DNA from 2 places in the Martinezella lusitana genome. Region 1 is predicted to be linked to the other one. Evidence: predicted binding sites of a transcription regulator. Region 1 holds the regulator's gene; the other holds the start of a gene.
The links. The regulator HrcA, encoded in region 1, represses chaperone genes, less so after heat shock. The targets are predictions, from matches to a motif close to GTTAGCACTCNCNNNNNGNGAGTGCTAAC.
Positions count from the first base shown of each region.

Region 1 (5,969 bases):
GAGCGCCTGCGCTTCGCCGGGCTTCCAGCCATGCTTCTCTTCGGCGCTCATCTCGCCGAAGGTCGTCTCGTAACCCTTGGGCTGGAAGATCGGATCGTAGCCGAAGCCCTGTGAGCCGCGCGGCGGCCAGGCAACAATGCCCTCGACCTCGCCGCGGAAAAGCTCGGTATGTCCGTCCGGCCAGGCAAGGCAAAGCACGCTGACGAAGTGCGCGGTGCGGCTTTCCGGCGAGGTGGCTCCAGCTTTTTCCAGCGCGGTCTCGACCTTCTGCATCGCCATCACGAAATCGCGGGTGCCGTCAGCTGTCTCCGCCCAGTTTGCCGTATAGACGCCGGGATCGCCGCCAAGCGCGTCGATCACCAGGCCGGAATCGTCTGACAATGCCGGCAGGCCGGAGGCATTGGCCGAGGCCAGCGCCTTGATCGTCGCATTTTCCTCGAATGTCGTGCCGGTCTCGTCCGGCTCGATGAAATTGAGATCGGCGGCCGATGTGGCGGTGAAGCCGAACGGGCCGATCAGATCCTGGATTTCACGGATCTTGCCGGCATTATGGCTGGCGACGACGATGGTCTTGGTATCGAGCTTGCGCATATCCTGTCCTGTCAGATGCCCCAGATCCGGGGTTCGGCGCATTCCAGGCTGTTGCCGGCCGGATCGCGGAAGTAAATCGAGCGGCCGCCGTTCGGCCAGTGGAAATCGGATTCAATAGTGACGCCGGCGGCCTTCAGTCTCTCCGCCATCGTCTCGATATTGTCACCGCTGAGCCGAAAGCAGACGTGACCATGGCCCTTTGTGCCGTGCGGTGGCACGGGCAGAGCGTCCGGTTCCGGCGGCGTCACCGTCTCGACCGGGTTGAAGATCAACAGTACACCCGGCCCGCAACGATAGAACACATGGCGATTGCCCCCGCGCGAGATCTTCTCAAGCCCGAGTATGCCGCCATAAAAGGCTTCGGCGGCATCGAGATCATCGGCATAGAGTGCGGTTTCGAGAATGCCTTCCGGCGATGGGTTCATCGGTTGACCGCCTCTTTCGTCAGGCAATCGTCTGCTTCTGCAGTTCCACCAGCTCGGCGATACCGTTCTTGGCGAGATGCATCAGCGTGGTGAATTCCTCTTCGCTGAAGGGCGTGCCTTCCGCCGTGCCCTGGATCTCGACGATGCCGCCCTTGCCGGTCATGACGAAGTTGGCGTCCGTCTCGGCGGATGAATCCTCGAGGTAGTCAAGGTCGATCACCGGCTGGCTGGCGAAGATGCCGCAGGAGATGGCGGCGATATGATCCTTGAGGACCCGATCGACCTTGATCATGTTGCGGCTCTCCATCCACTTCAGGCAGTCGTAGAGCGCGATCCAGGCACCGGTAATCGAGGCCGTGCGCGTGCCGCCATCGGCCTGGATGACGTCGCAGTCGATGGTGATCTGGCGTTCGCCGAGCTCCTTCAGGTCAACAACGGCGCGCAGCGACCGGCCGATGAGGCGCTGGATTTCCTGCGTGCGGCCGCCCTGCTTGCCAGTAGCGGCTTCGCGCTTCATGCGCTCGCCGGTGGCGCGCGGCAGCATGCCGTATTCGGCCGTGACCCAACCCTTGCCGCTGTTGCGCAGCCATGGCGGAGTCTTTTCTTCCAGGCTTGCCGTGCAGAGCACATGCGTATCGCCGAACTTGACCAGGCACGAGCCTTCCGCATGCTTGGAAAAATTACGCTCGAACGATACCTTGCGCATCTGGTCGGTTTTTCTGCCTGAAGGCCGCATTCTACTCTCCTGAACGTTTATCGACCGCTTCTACGATCCACCGGCGGCTTTTGCAAAGGAAAAGCAGGCTGGAAGGCCCTGATATGGCGGGGTTGGCATTTTTCCCTTTTGCCAATGCTAACTGAATGATTATATTTTAACTGAGGTTCAACAGAAGGGGTTTGGCAGCGAAATGGGATTCACGACATCGTCGGTTACGGATGCCATTGCAGCGCTGGACGAACGCTCGAAAGAAATCTTCCGCCGCATCGTCGAAGGCTATCTCGAGAATGGCGAGCCGCTCGGCTCGCGCAGCCTCTCGCGCCTGCTGCCGATGTCGCTGTCGCCGGCCTCGGTGCGCAACGTCATGAGCGATCTGGAAGAGCTCGGCCTGATCTATTCGCCGCATATCAGCGCCGGCCGTCTGCCGACGCAGGTGGGCCTGCGTTTTTTCGTCGATGCCTTCATGCAGGTCGGTGATCTCTCGGCGGAAGACCGCGCCACGATCGACCGGCAGGTGCGTGGCAGCAATCGTGACCAGCCGATGGAATCGGTCATGACCGAGGCCAGCCGCATGCTCTCGGGCATTTCGCGCGGCGCCGGGCTGGTGATCACCTCGAAGAACGATCCGGTGTTGAAGCATGTCGAATTCATCCGCCTGGAGCCGACCAAGGCGCTTGCCGTACTCGTCGGTGATCACGACCAGGTGGAAAACCGCATCATCGAGCTGCCGGCCGGCATCACCTCGTCGCAGTTGACGGAAGCCGCGAATTTCCTCAACGCGCACATGACCGGCCAGACCCTGCCGGATCTGCGCCGTCAGTTGCTGACATTGAAGGAGAGCGTGCGCCACGAACTGGATACGCTATCGCGGGAGCTGGTCGAGCGCGGCATTGCGGTGTGGTCCGGTGGCGAGGATGAGGGCAAGCCGACGCAACTGATCGTGCGCGGCCACGCCAATCTGCTGACCGAAATCGGTGGCGCCGAGGATCTCGACCGGCTGCGCCTGTTGTTCGACGATCTCGAAAAGAAGGACAGCCTGATCGAGATCCTGAATCTCGCCGAAAGCGGTCCCGGCGTGCGCATCTTCATTGGCTCGGAAAACAAGCTTTTCTCGCTCTCCGGCTCGTCGCTGATCGTCGCGCCCTATCGCGATGACGATGATCGCATCATTGGCGCCGTCGGCGTCATCGGTCCCACGCGGCTGAACTATGCCCGCATCGTGCCGATGGTGGACTATACCGCCCAGCTGATTTCCAGGATGTCGCGGCCCGGGCTTTGACGGAAAGCGCTTCATTGGAAAGACAAGTTCCCATTCAACGGCTTCCGCCAGCCCCGGATCATGCCATGAGCCCGCGGTATTCGCCCAACAGTGGCCAGAATGCCGAGAATCGGCTGTTCTTCGCGACTAAGCCTTGATTTTTTCCGGCCAAACCTCGATATCGGGCACATTCAAAAGACAAACAATTCGGAGACCGTCATGACCGACGAAACAACGAAAACCGGACCTGACGCTACGGCGACCGACAATCTCGCGGGCTTTGCACAGGACACTGTGGAAACCGTGGAGACGGAAGAGCCCTCGCAGCCGGATCCGGTCGAGCTGCTGAAGGCCGAAAATAGCGATCTGCGCGACCGCTATCTGCGTCTTGCCGCCGACATGGACAATCTGCGTCGTCGCACCGAGCGCGAAGTTAAGGACGCCAAGTCCTATTCGGTCGCCGGCTTTGCCCGCGACATGCTTGCTGTATCGGACAATCTGCGCCGCACGCTGGACGCCATTCCGGCGGAACTCCGCGACGATGCCGGCCTGAAGACGCTGATCGAAGGCGTTGATATGACCGAGCGTTCCATGCTGTCGGCGCTGGAGCGCCATGGCGTGCGCCAGATCGAGCCGGTCGGCCAGAAGTTTGATCCTAACTTCCATCAGGCAATGTTCGAAGTGCCGAACCCTGAGGTGCCGAACAACACGGTCGTGCAAGTGGTGCAGGCCGGCTTCGTCATCGGAGAGCGCGTTCTGCGCCCCGCCATGGTCGGCGTCGCCAAGGGCGGCCCGAAGGTCACGGAGATTTCCGAGCTGGGCGCCAACAGCCCATTCGACGAAAAAGACGCCTGAGCCTCAAAAGGCATATCCAAAAGTAAGGGCCGGATGATGGAACATCATCCGGCCCTTACTTTTTCAGCGTCTCGAAATTAATTGATGTCCGTCAGGCCGCGTTAGATGCCTGTTCCTCGTTGAGGAAAGAGTAGATCGCCGAGGAGGAATCCGTGGCGCGCAGCTTGGCGACCAGATCCTGGTCGCGCAGCACGCGCGCGATGCGCGACAGCGCCTTGAGATGGTCGGCGCCGGCACCCTCGGGGGCGAGCAGCAGGAATACGAGGTCAACGGGCTGGTCGTCCAGCGCCTCGAAATCCACGGACTGTTCCAGGCGCGCGAAAATACCAATGATGGACTTGATGCTGTTGAGCTTACCGTGCGGAATGGCAATGCCATTGCCGACGCCGGTGGAGCCCAGGCGTTCGCGCTGCAGCACGACGTCGAAGATTTCGCGTTCGGGCAGTCCGGTCAACTTGGAGGCCTTGGCTGCCAGTTCCTGAAGCAGTTGTTTCTTGGAATTTGCCCTCAAGGCGGGGATGATCGCATCTTGGTGCAGCAAATCTGCCAATGCCATTCTCTTTATCCTTCGTGTCGCCGAGATCCGATGACGGAGGAGCGGCGGCCGGCTGACATGGTGCAGGGCCGCCACTCATCTTCTTTTCTCAGCTTTTGATATTGGCTGCGTCTATCCAGCCAATGTTGCCGTCCTGACGACGGTAAACGATGTTCAAGTGGTCCTTGCCGGGGCTGCGGAAGAGCAGCAGCGGCTCATCGGTCATATCGAGCGCCATCACGGCGGTCGCGACCGACATAGTCTTCAGTTGTTTCGTGCTTTCGGCAACGATCGCCGGCGCGAAATCGGCTGCCATTTCCTCGTCGTCGTCCGACATACCGTCCATGACGGTATAGGCGACTTCGATATGCCCGTTCGCATGGCTCGCGGCCTGGTGATCTTTCAGTTTGCGCTTGTAGCGGCGCAGGCGCTTTTCGATACGTGCGGACGCCGCGTCAAACGCCAATTGCGGATCCATCGCCTCGCCGGCGGCATGCAGAACGACGCCACTGTCGAGATGAAGCTTGCAATCGGCTGAGAAGCGGGAACTGGATTTCTGTACCGTCACTTGGCCTGAATACCCCCCGTCGAAGTATTTTGTCACGGCCATACCGATCTGGTCCTCAATCCGCTGACGGAAGGTTTCACCAATTTCCATATGTTTACCGGAGACACGCACACTCATGGAGTTTCCCTTCTTGTCGTGGTTATTGCGCGTACCAGTTTACGCCAAGCCTCAAGCTCATCCAAGCACTTCACGCGCTCAAAGACAAATTGCGTTTATGCGGGGCCTTTGGGATGATGGGGATAAGTTCATGGTCGTGCCGTCGTCCTGCACCGATTGCGGCGGGCTTCTAGCCCCGCCACATTGGAAAGTCAACTGCGTCTTAACGGTCCATTAGGAAGTCTGCAGTCTGAGGTTGAATTTCGGCGATCGTTAAAAATTGGCGACCTTCGCAATCGCTCGCTTCTCCCGGCGGCGTTGCACGGATGAAGGGATGTTCATCGCTTCGCGGTATTTTGCAACCGTACGGCGAGCCAGCTCTATACCGCCCTTCTTCAGCGTATCGACGATATCGTCGTCGGAAAGCACGGTCTCGGGGCTTTCATGCGAGATCAGCAGCCGGATCTTGTGTCGTACCGCCTCGGCGGAATGGCTGTCGCCGCCCTCTACGGCGCTGATCGAGACCGTGAAGAAATATTTCAGCTCGAACAGACCGCGCGGCGTCAGCATGTATTTGTTCGAGGTCACGCGGCTGACGGTCGATTCGTGCATCTTGATGGCGTCCGCAACGGTCTTCAGATTAAGCGGCCGCAGATGATCGACGCCGTGGATCAGGAAAGCGTCCTGTTGCCGGACAATCTCGCTTGCTACCTTCATGATCGTCTTGGCGCGCTGATCGAGGCTGCGCGTCAGCCAATTGGCATTCTGCAGACATTCCGACAGGAAGGCGTGGTCCTGGCTCGTCTTGGTGACGGAGGCGAAATAGGACTGGTTGACGAGAACGCGCGGCAGCGTGTCGGGATTGAGTTCCACCAGCCAGCTGCCGTCGGAGGCGGCGCGCACGACGATATCGGGCGTGATCG
Region 1 is NZ_CP050308.1:2,938,388-2,944,356, forward strand. Features, by position in the region: gene rdgB (RdgB/HAM1 family non-canonical purine NTP pyrophosphatase) at 1-591, opposite strand, end outside; gene HB780_RS27880 (VOC family protein) at 603-1,016, opposite strand; gene rph (ribonuclease PH) at 1,036-1,752, opposite strand; gene hrcA (heat-inducible transcriptional repressor HrcA) at 1,925-3,013, shown strand; gene grpE (nucleotide exchange factor GrpE) at 3,212-3,847, shown strand; gene ptsN (PTS IIA-like nitrogen regulatory protein PtsN) at 3,939-4,403, opposite strand; gene hpf (ribosome hibernation-promoting factor, HPF/YfiA family) at 4,492-5,067, opposite strand; gene rpoN (RNA polymerase factor sigma-54) at 5,320-5,969, opposite strand, start outside.

Region 2 (5,969 bases), on a different replicon from region 1:
CCATGGCCCGGTCCCGGACGGCTTCTGCGCAACTGCGTCCCAGTTCTTGCCCTGCGTTTCCCAGTTTGCGGGAGAGGACATCAGGATCCAGCTCAATTGATAAGGCAGCGTTGCATCTGGTGTCTTGGTGGTGATCTCGACCGTCAGCGGATCGATTGCCTTGTAGCTGGCCACGGCCGGAATGCGCGACTTGCCCTGGGCCGCCTGGCGCTTGTCGAATTGGGGAGCATCCTGCTTCAGAAGCTTGTCGAGGTTCCAGATGACAGCATCTGCGGTGAACGCGCTGCCGTCATGAAACTTGACGCCGTCGCGAAGCTTGAAAGTCCATTTCGTCTTGTCGTTGGCATCGACTGCCCAGGAGACGGCGAGCCCCGGAACGAGGGCGGACGGCTTTACGGCACTTGTAAGATCCCATTCGACGAGCGAGTCATAGACCGTGTAACCCATGAAGCGCTGACCTTCGCCGCCCTGGTCCGTCTGTCCGGTGGTCAGCGGAATATCGGAAGCGGTCATGCCGATCCGCAGCGTTCCCGCGGCAAAGGCCGTTCCCACGCCTGCGGCGGCCAGTGCGATGGCAGTCGCTCCGACCATGATGGATTTGCGGAATTTGCGAAGAATGGATCCTCTCTGTGATAGAAGACCTAATGCCTGGTTCATGCCGTCCCTCATCTGTTTCTTGTTGCCACCGGGCAGGACCCAGTCACGGGATGAGAAGCAGTTTTCATGCCGACTTAAATGAAATTGAAGTTCCATGTTTAAAAACAATATTTTGATTGAATTTTTTGATTTCCGGGCTGGTGAGCGCCGAATTTATTGTTGCTTAAAAGGCGAGCGGCACTTAAGGCAAATGCATAATCCCGCGCCGCGAGACCGCACCCATGACCGATAGAAATTACTATTCGAAACTCGGCGGATTGCCGCCACAGACCGAACTGCTTTCAAGCAAGGCTGTTTTTACGACGGCCTATGCGGTTATTCCACGAAGCGTTATGACCGACATCGTAACGAGCGTGCTTCCGCATTGGTCGGGAACGAGAGCCTGGATTCTATCCCGGCCGCTCACCGGTTTCTCGGAAACGTTCTCGCAATACGTGATGGAGGTCCTGCCAGGCGGCGGAAGCGACCGGCCTGAACCTGACAAGCGTGCGGAAGCAGCGATCTTCGTCGTCGAGGGCGAGATGGCAATCGAATTTGCGGGAAGCCAGTATGCGTTAAAAGCAGGATCCTTTGCCTTTATCCCGGCTGGAGCCGCGTGGAAGCTGAGCAACCCGGGAACTGCGCCAGTCAGATTCCATTGGGTCAGGAAGGCGTTCCAGCCAGTCGAGGGATTGGAAGCTCCGCCCGCTATTTTCACGCATGAGGACGAACATGCCATTTCGTCGATGCCGGACACGGATGGCCGCTGGGGAACGACCCGCTTCATCGATCCGTCCGACGTCCGCTACGACATGCATCTCAATATCGTCTCCCTTGAGCCGGGCGCGACGATCCCCTTCATGGAGACGCATGTCATGGAGCATGGTCTATACGTGCTCGAAGGCAAGGCGGTCTATCGGCTGAATCAGGACTGGGTGGAAGTGGAAGCGGGCGACTTCATGTGGTTGCGCGCCTTCTGCCCGCAAGCCTGCTACGCCGGCGGTCCGGGCCGTTTCCGCTACCTGCTTTACAAAGACGTTAACCGGCACCCCGGGCTTTGGTAGTCGGCTAAACCGGACATAAAGCCTGACGGTATGGGCAATCACTTTGGCGGGAAACGGCGGAGGTGGTCCAGCGGACCACCCGCGATGCGGGTCATGCCTCTTGCGACCCCAATCGTCCTTCCCGGCCCGTTAAGTTGATGATGCCCCAGCCGCTGTTTCCGGTAAACCGGAAATTAGCCGCTTGTCACTTCATAGGTCCAGACGCGAAATGCTTTCAGCACATGCGGGCCGAACGAGTTGATGAGCGGTATATCGGCTGCATCGCGGCCCCGCGCCACGACGATGCGGCCGATCCGGGGCTTGTTGTTGCGCGGATCGAACGTATACCAGGCACCATCGAGGAAGACTTCCATCCAGGCGCTGAAATCCATTGGATCGACGACGGGAACACCGATGTCGCCGAGATGGCCGTTGACATAACGGGTGGGAATGTTGAGGCAGCGGCAGAGCGTGACGGCAAGATGCGCATAGTCACGGCAGACGCCGACGCGCTCATGGAAGGCCTCGAATGCCGTCCGCGTCGATCGCGCTTGCATGTAGTCGAAGCGAATGTGGTTGTGGACGAAATCGCAAACCGCCTGCACCCGCGCCCAGCCGGGTGTGATCGTGCCGAACGTGTCCCAGGCAAACTGGCTCAACCGGTCGGTTTCGCAATAGCGGCTGCCCATGAGATAGACGAGGCAATCATCCGGCAGATCCGAAACCGGCAGTTCTCGGGCGTCAGGTACGATCCGGTCGGTTTTGCCGTCGTCCTCAATCGTGGCATCGCCCCATATCGTCAGATCGCCCGCCGGCGCGACAAGTCGTCGGCATCGGTTGCCAAAGAGATCGCGGTAAGTCGATGTCGGAACATCTGGGGTGGTGAATACTGTTTCCGGAGATCTGATATCCGCCGCGCGGTCGTCGTGGACCGATAGCAGGCATACTAGGGCAGTCGGCTGCTGGCAGGTCAGGGTCATTTCGTAACCGTAGCGGATCAGCATAAAGGGGGCTCCTGTGTGGCAAGGCTAACAACCATGTGCACCTTCAGATTTCGGCGGCACTTTTTCTTGTCTGGTTTTCTCGTTTCAGGAGAGCCATGGTTTCGTTCCCTGAGCATGACCGAAGGTCTTCTCCATGAGAGTCTCTGCGCCACCGGATGAGGCACGCACCGATTCCAGTTGGTCTTCCATCATCACCCGCTCATGAGGTTCGTCGTCGTTGCGGATGCGGTATTGCAGTACATTACCCTTCGGCGGCAGCGTACCGGTGACACGGTAGGTGCTCCTGAATTTGGGGGCGGCCATGCCGGGGCCTTTTCTTATCCAGACGGCCTGCCCCAAGGTAAAAAGATGCGTGGCTGGATCGCGCCGGATCGGATGAGCACTGCCTTTTATATCGGTCATGATTGCTTATGGTCCTTTTCGAGTGCGATTTCGAGATCCGTGGGATTGATGGGTACCATTTGCTGCCTTGAACCCGGCATGGCGATCGCCGGCAGATGGATGAAGGCGCCGACACGTCGCCAGGCAAGCCGAGAGATCCCCTCGATGGCCTCCTCGTCGTGATCGACGCGGTATTCGCCGGCCGGTTGCGGCGCGTCGAAACCTGGCAGCAGGAATGGGAATGAAAAGTGGACGACGGTTTGAGTGGTGCGATTGGTCATGGCGTGGCTCTCCACAGGAACACGCCAATGCGCCTTCCTGCACTATTCCCATCCGAACCGGAACGATCCGGACTGTGCCGGTACATCCAAGGTCCGCGCGAGGGATCATCAAAGGTTCGGACAGGCCGACGCGCGCCGGAACGGCGCTATGCGTTCACTGTCGAGGACTCGGTGATGCACGCGGGTCGTAGGTCTCTGACGCCGCGAAAGCCGGAGCAGTTCAAATAAATGAACTTTACACTTACGACTCCAATGGGATTCAATCAAGGCTTAATCAGGCATCTCTGTGAATATTCATCAATAAAATTCAGAAATCACAAAATAAAATTACAAATTAAGGGCCATGAAATTCTCGCAAATCACCTAGTTTTGATCAAATGCGGGAGCAGAATGGCCGAGTTATATTTCATGATAATTTTGAAACGCACCTAATATTTCTTGGCACTCCTATCAATCGAGTGCCACGAGTGCTATGTTGGGGTCTCAGCCGCAATATGCTCCGGCTTTAGAAAGAACCCTATGAAATTCCGTCCACTCCACGATCGCGTCGTCATCCGGCGCGCGGAAGGCGATCTCAAATCCAAGGGCGGGATCATCATTCCAGACACCGCCAAGGAAAAGCCGCAGGAAGGCGAAGTCATCGCCGTTGGTCCGGGCATACGCAATGAAGACGGCGCATTGGTTCCCCTCGACGTCAAGGCCGGCGACACGATCCTGTTCGGCAAATGGTCCGGAACCGAGGTCAAGATCGATGGCGAGGAACTCCTGATCATGGAGGAGGCCGACATCATGGGCATCGTCGGAAAGACCGACGAAGCAGCCCTAAAGGTCGCCTGACGGCCGATCTCCAATCCCGTAATTTCAAGACTGAACTGGACGAACAACATGTCTGCCAAGCAAATCAGATTCTCCGCCGATGCGCGCGATCGCATGCTCCGCGGTGTCGAGCTACTCAACAATGCCGTCAAGGTGACGCTCGGCCCCAAGGGCCGCAATGTCGTGATCGCCAGCGCTTACGGCGCGCCGCGCATCACCAAGGACGGCGTCACCGTCGCCAAGGAAATCGAGCTGGCCGACAAGTTCGAGAACATGGGCGCGCAAATGGTGCGCGAAGTCGCCTCAAAGACCAATGACCTTGCCGGCGATGGCACGACGACCGCGACGGTGCTCGCCGCATCCATTCTGCGCGAGGGCGTGAGGCTTGTCGCCGTCGGCATGAACCCTATGGACCTCAAACGCGGCATCGACCTTGCGGTTATCGCCGTCGTCAAGGAAATCCAGGCACGAGCCAAGAAGGTCCAGTCCTCCGGCGAGATCGCCCAGGTCGGCACCATCGCCGCGAATGGTGACGCGAGCGTCGGCGAAATGATCGCCAAGGCGATGGACAAGGTCGGCAACGAGGGCGTCATTACGGTCGAGGAAGCAAGAACCGCCGACACCGAACTTGACGTCGTCGAGGGCATGCAGTTCGACCGCGGCTACCTGTCGCCCTATTTTGTCACCAATGCCGAGAAGATGCGCGTCGAGCTTGAGGATCCCTATATCCTCCTCCACGAGAAGAAGCTCGGCAATCTGCAGGCAATGCTGCCGATCCTTGAAGCTGTGGTGCAGAGCGGCCAGCCGCTGTTGATCATCTCGGAAGATGTGGAAGGCGAAGCGCTGGCGACATTGGTCGTCAACAAGCTGCGTGGCGGCTTGAAGGTCGCGGCCGTCAAGGCTCCGGGCTTCGGCGATCGCCGCAAGGCGATGCTGGAAGATATTGCCGTCCTCACCGCCGGTCAGGTAATCTCCGAGGATCTCGGCATCAAGCTTGAGAATGTCACGATCGACATGTTGGGACGCGCCAAGCGCGTGCTGATCGAGAAGGACACGACCACCATCATCGACGGCTCCGGCGAGAAGGCGACCATCCAGGCACGCGTCCAGCAGATCAAAACCCAGATCGAGGATACGACCAGCGACTACGACAAGGAAAAGCTGCAGGAACGCCTGGCGAAACTTGCCGGCGGTGTCGCGGTGATCCGTGTTGGCGGCGTGACCGAGATCGAAGTCAAGGAAAAGAAGGACCGCATCGACGATGCGCTGAACGCTACCCGCGCGGCGGTCGAGGAAGGCATCGTGCCCGGCGGCGGCGTGGCATTGCTGCGTGCAAAGTCGGTCCTGACCGGGCTGACCGGAGAAAACGCCGACATAACGGCCGGTATCTCGATCGTGCTGCGCGCGCTTGAAGCTCCGATCCGGCAGATCGCCGACAATGCCGGCGTTGAGGGCTCGATCGTTGTCGGAAAGCTCATCGACAGCACGGATCACAATCAAGGTTTCGACGCGCAGACGGAAACCTATGTCGATATGGTCAAGGCCGGCATCGTCGATCCCGCCAAGGTCGTGCGGACTGCCTTGCAGGACGCCGGCTCGATTGCAGCACTTCTGATCACCGCCGAAGCGATGATCGCCGATATTCCGGCAAAAGAGCCTGCCGCGATGGCCGGAAATGGCGACATGGGTGGCATGGGATACTGACAGCAGCGCCTGAACTAGAGCACATCGGACAGCCGCACATTGAGGGCTGCGCCTCCGCTCTCGTCATGTGAGACATTCAGTCCAAAAGCGCCCCATATTCATGT
Region 2 is NZ_CP050307.1:1,939,963-1,945,931, reverse strand. Features, by position in the region: gene HB780_RS11990 (ABC transporter substrate-binding protein) at 1-591, opposite strand, end outside; gene HB780_RS11985 (bifunctional allantoicase/(S)-ureidoglycine aminohydrolase) at 879-1,700, shown strand; gene HB780_RS11980 (transglutaminase-like domain-containing protein) at 1,874-2,683, opposite strand; gene HB780_RS11975 (hypothetical protein) at 2,768-3,085, opposite strand; gene HB780_RS11970 (hypothetical protein) at 3,082-3,345, opposite strand; gene HB780_RS11965 (co-chaperone GroES) at 3,865-4,182, shown strand; gene groL (chaperonin GroEL) at 4,231-5,865, shown strand.
Region 2: HB780_RS11965 (co-chaperone GroES) is a predicted target of HrcA. The motif match lies at 3,783-3,811, and genes of this name have one in related genera.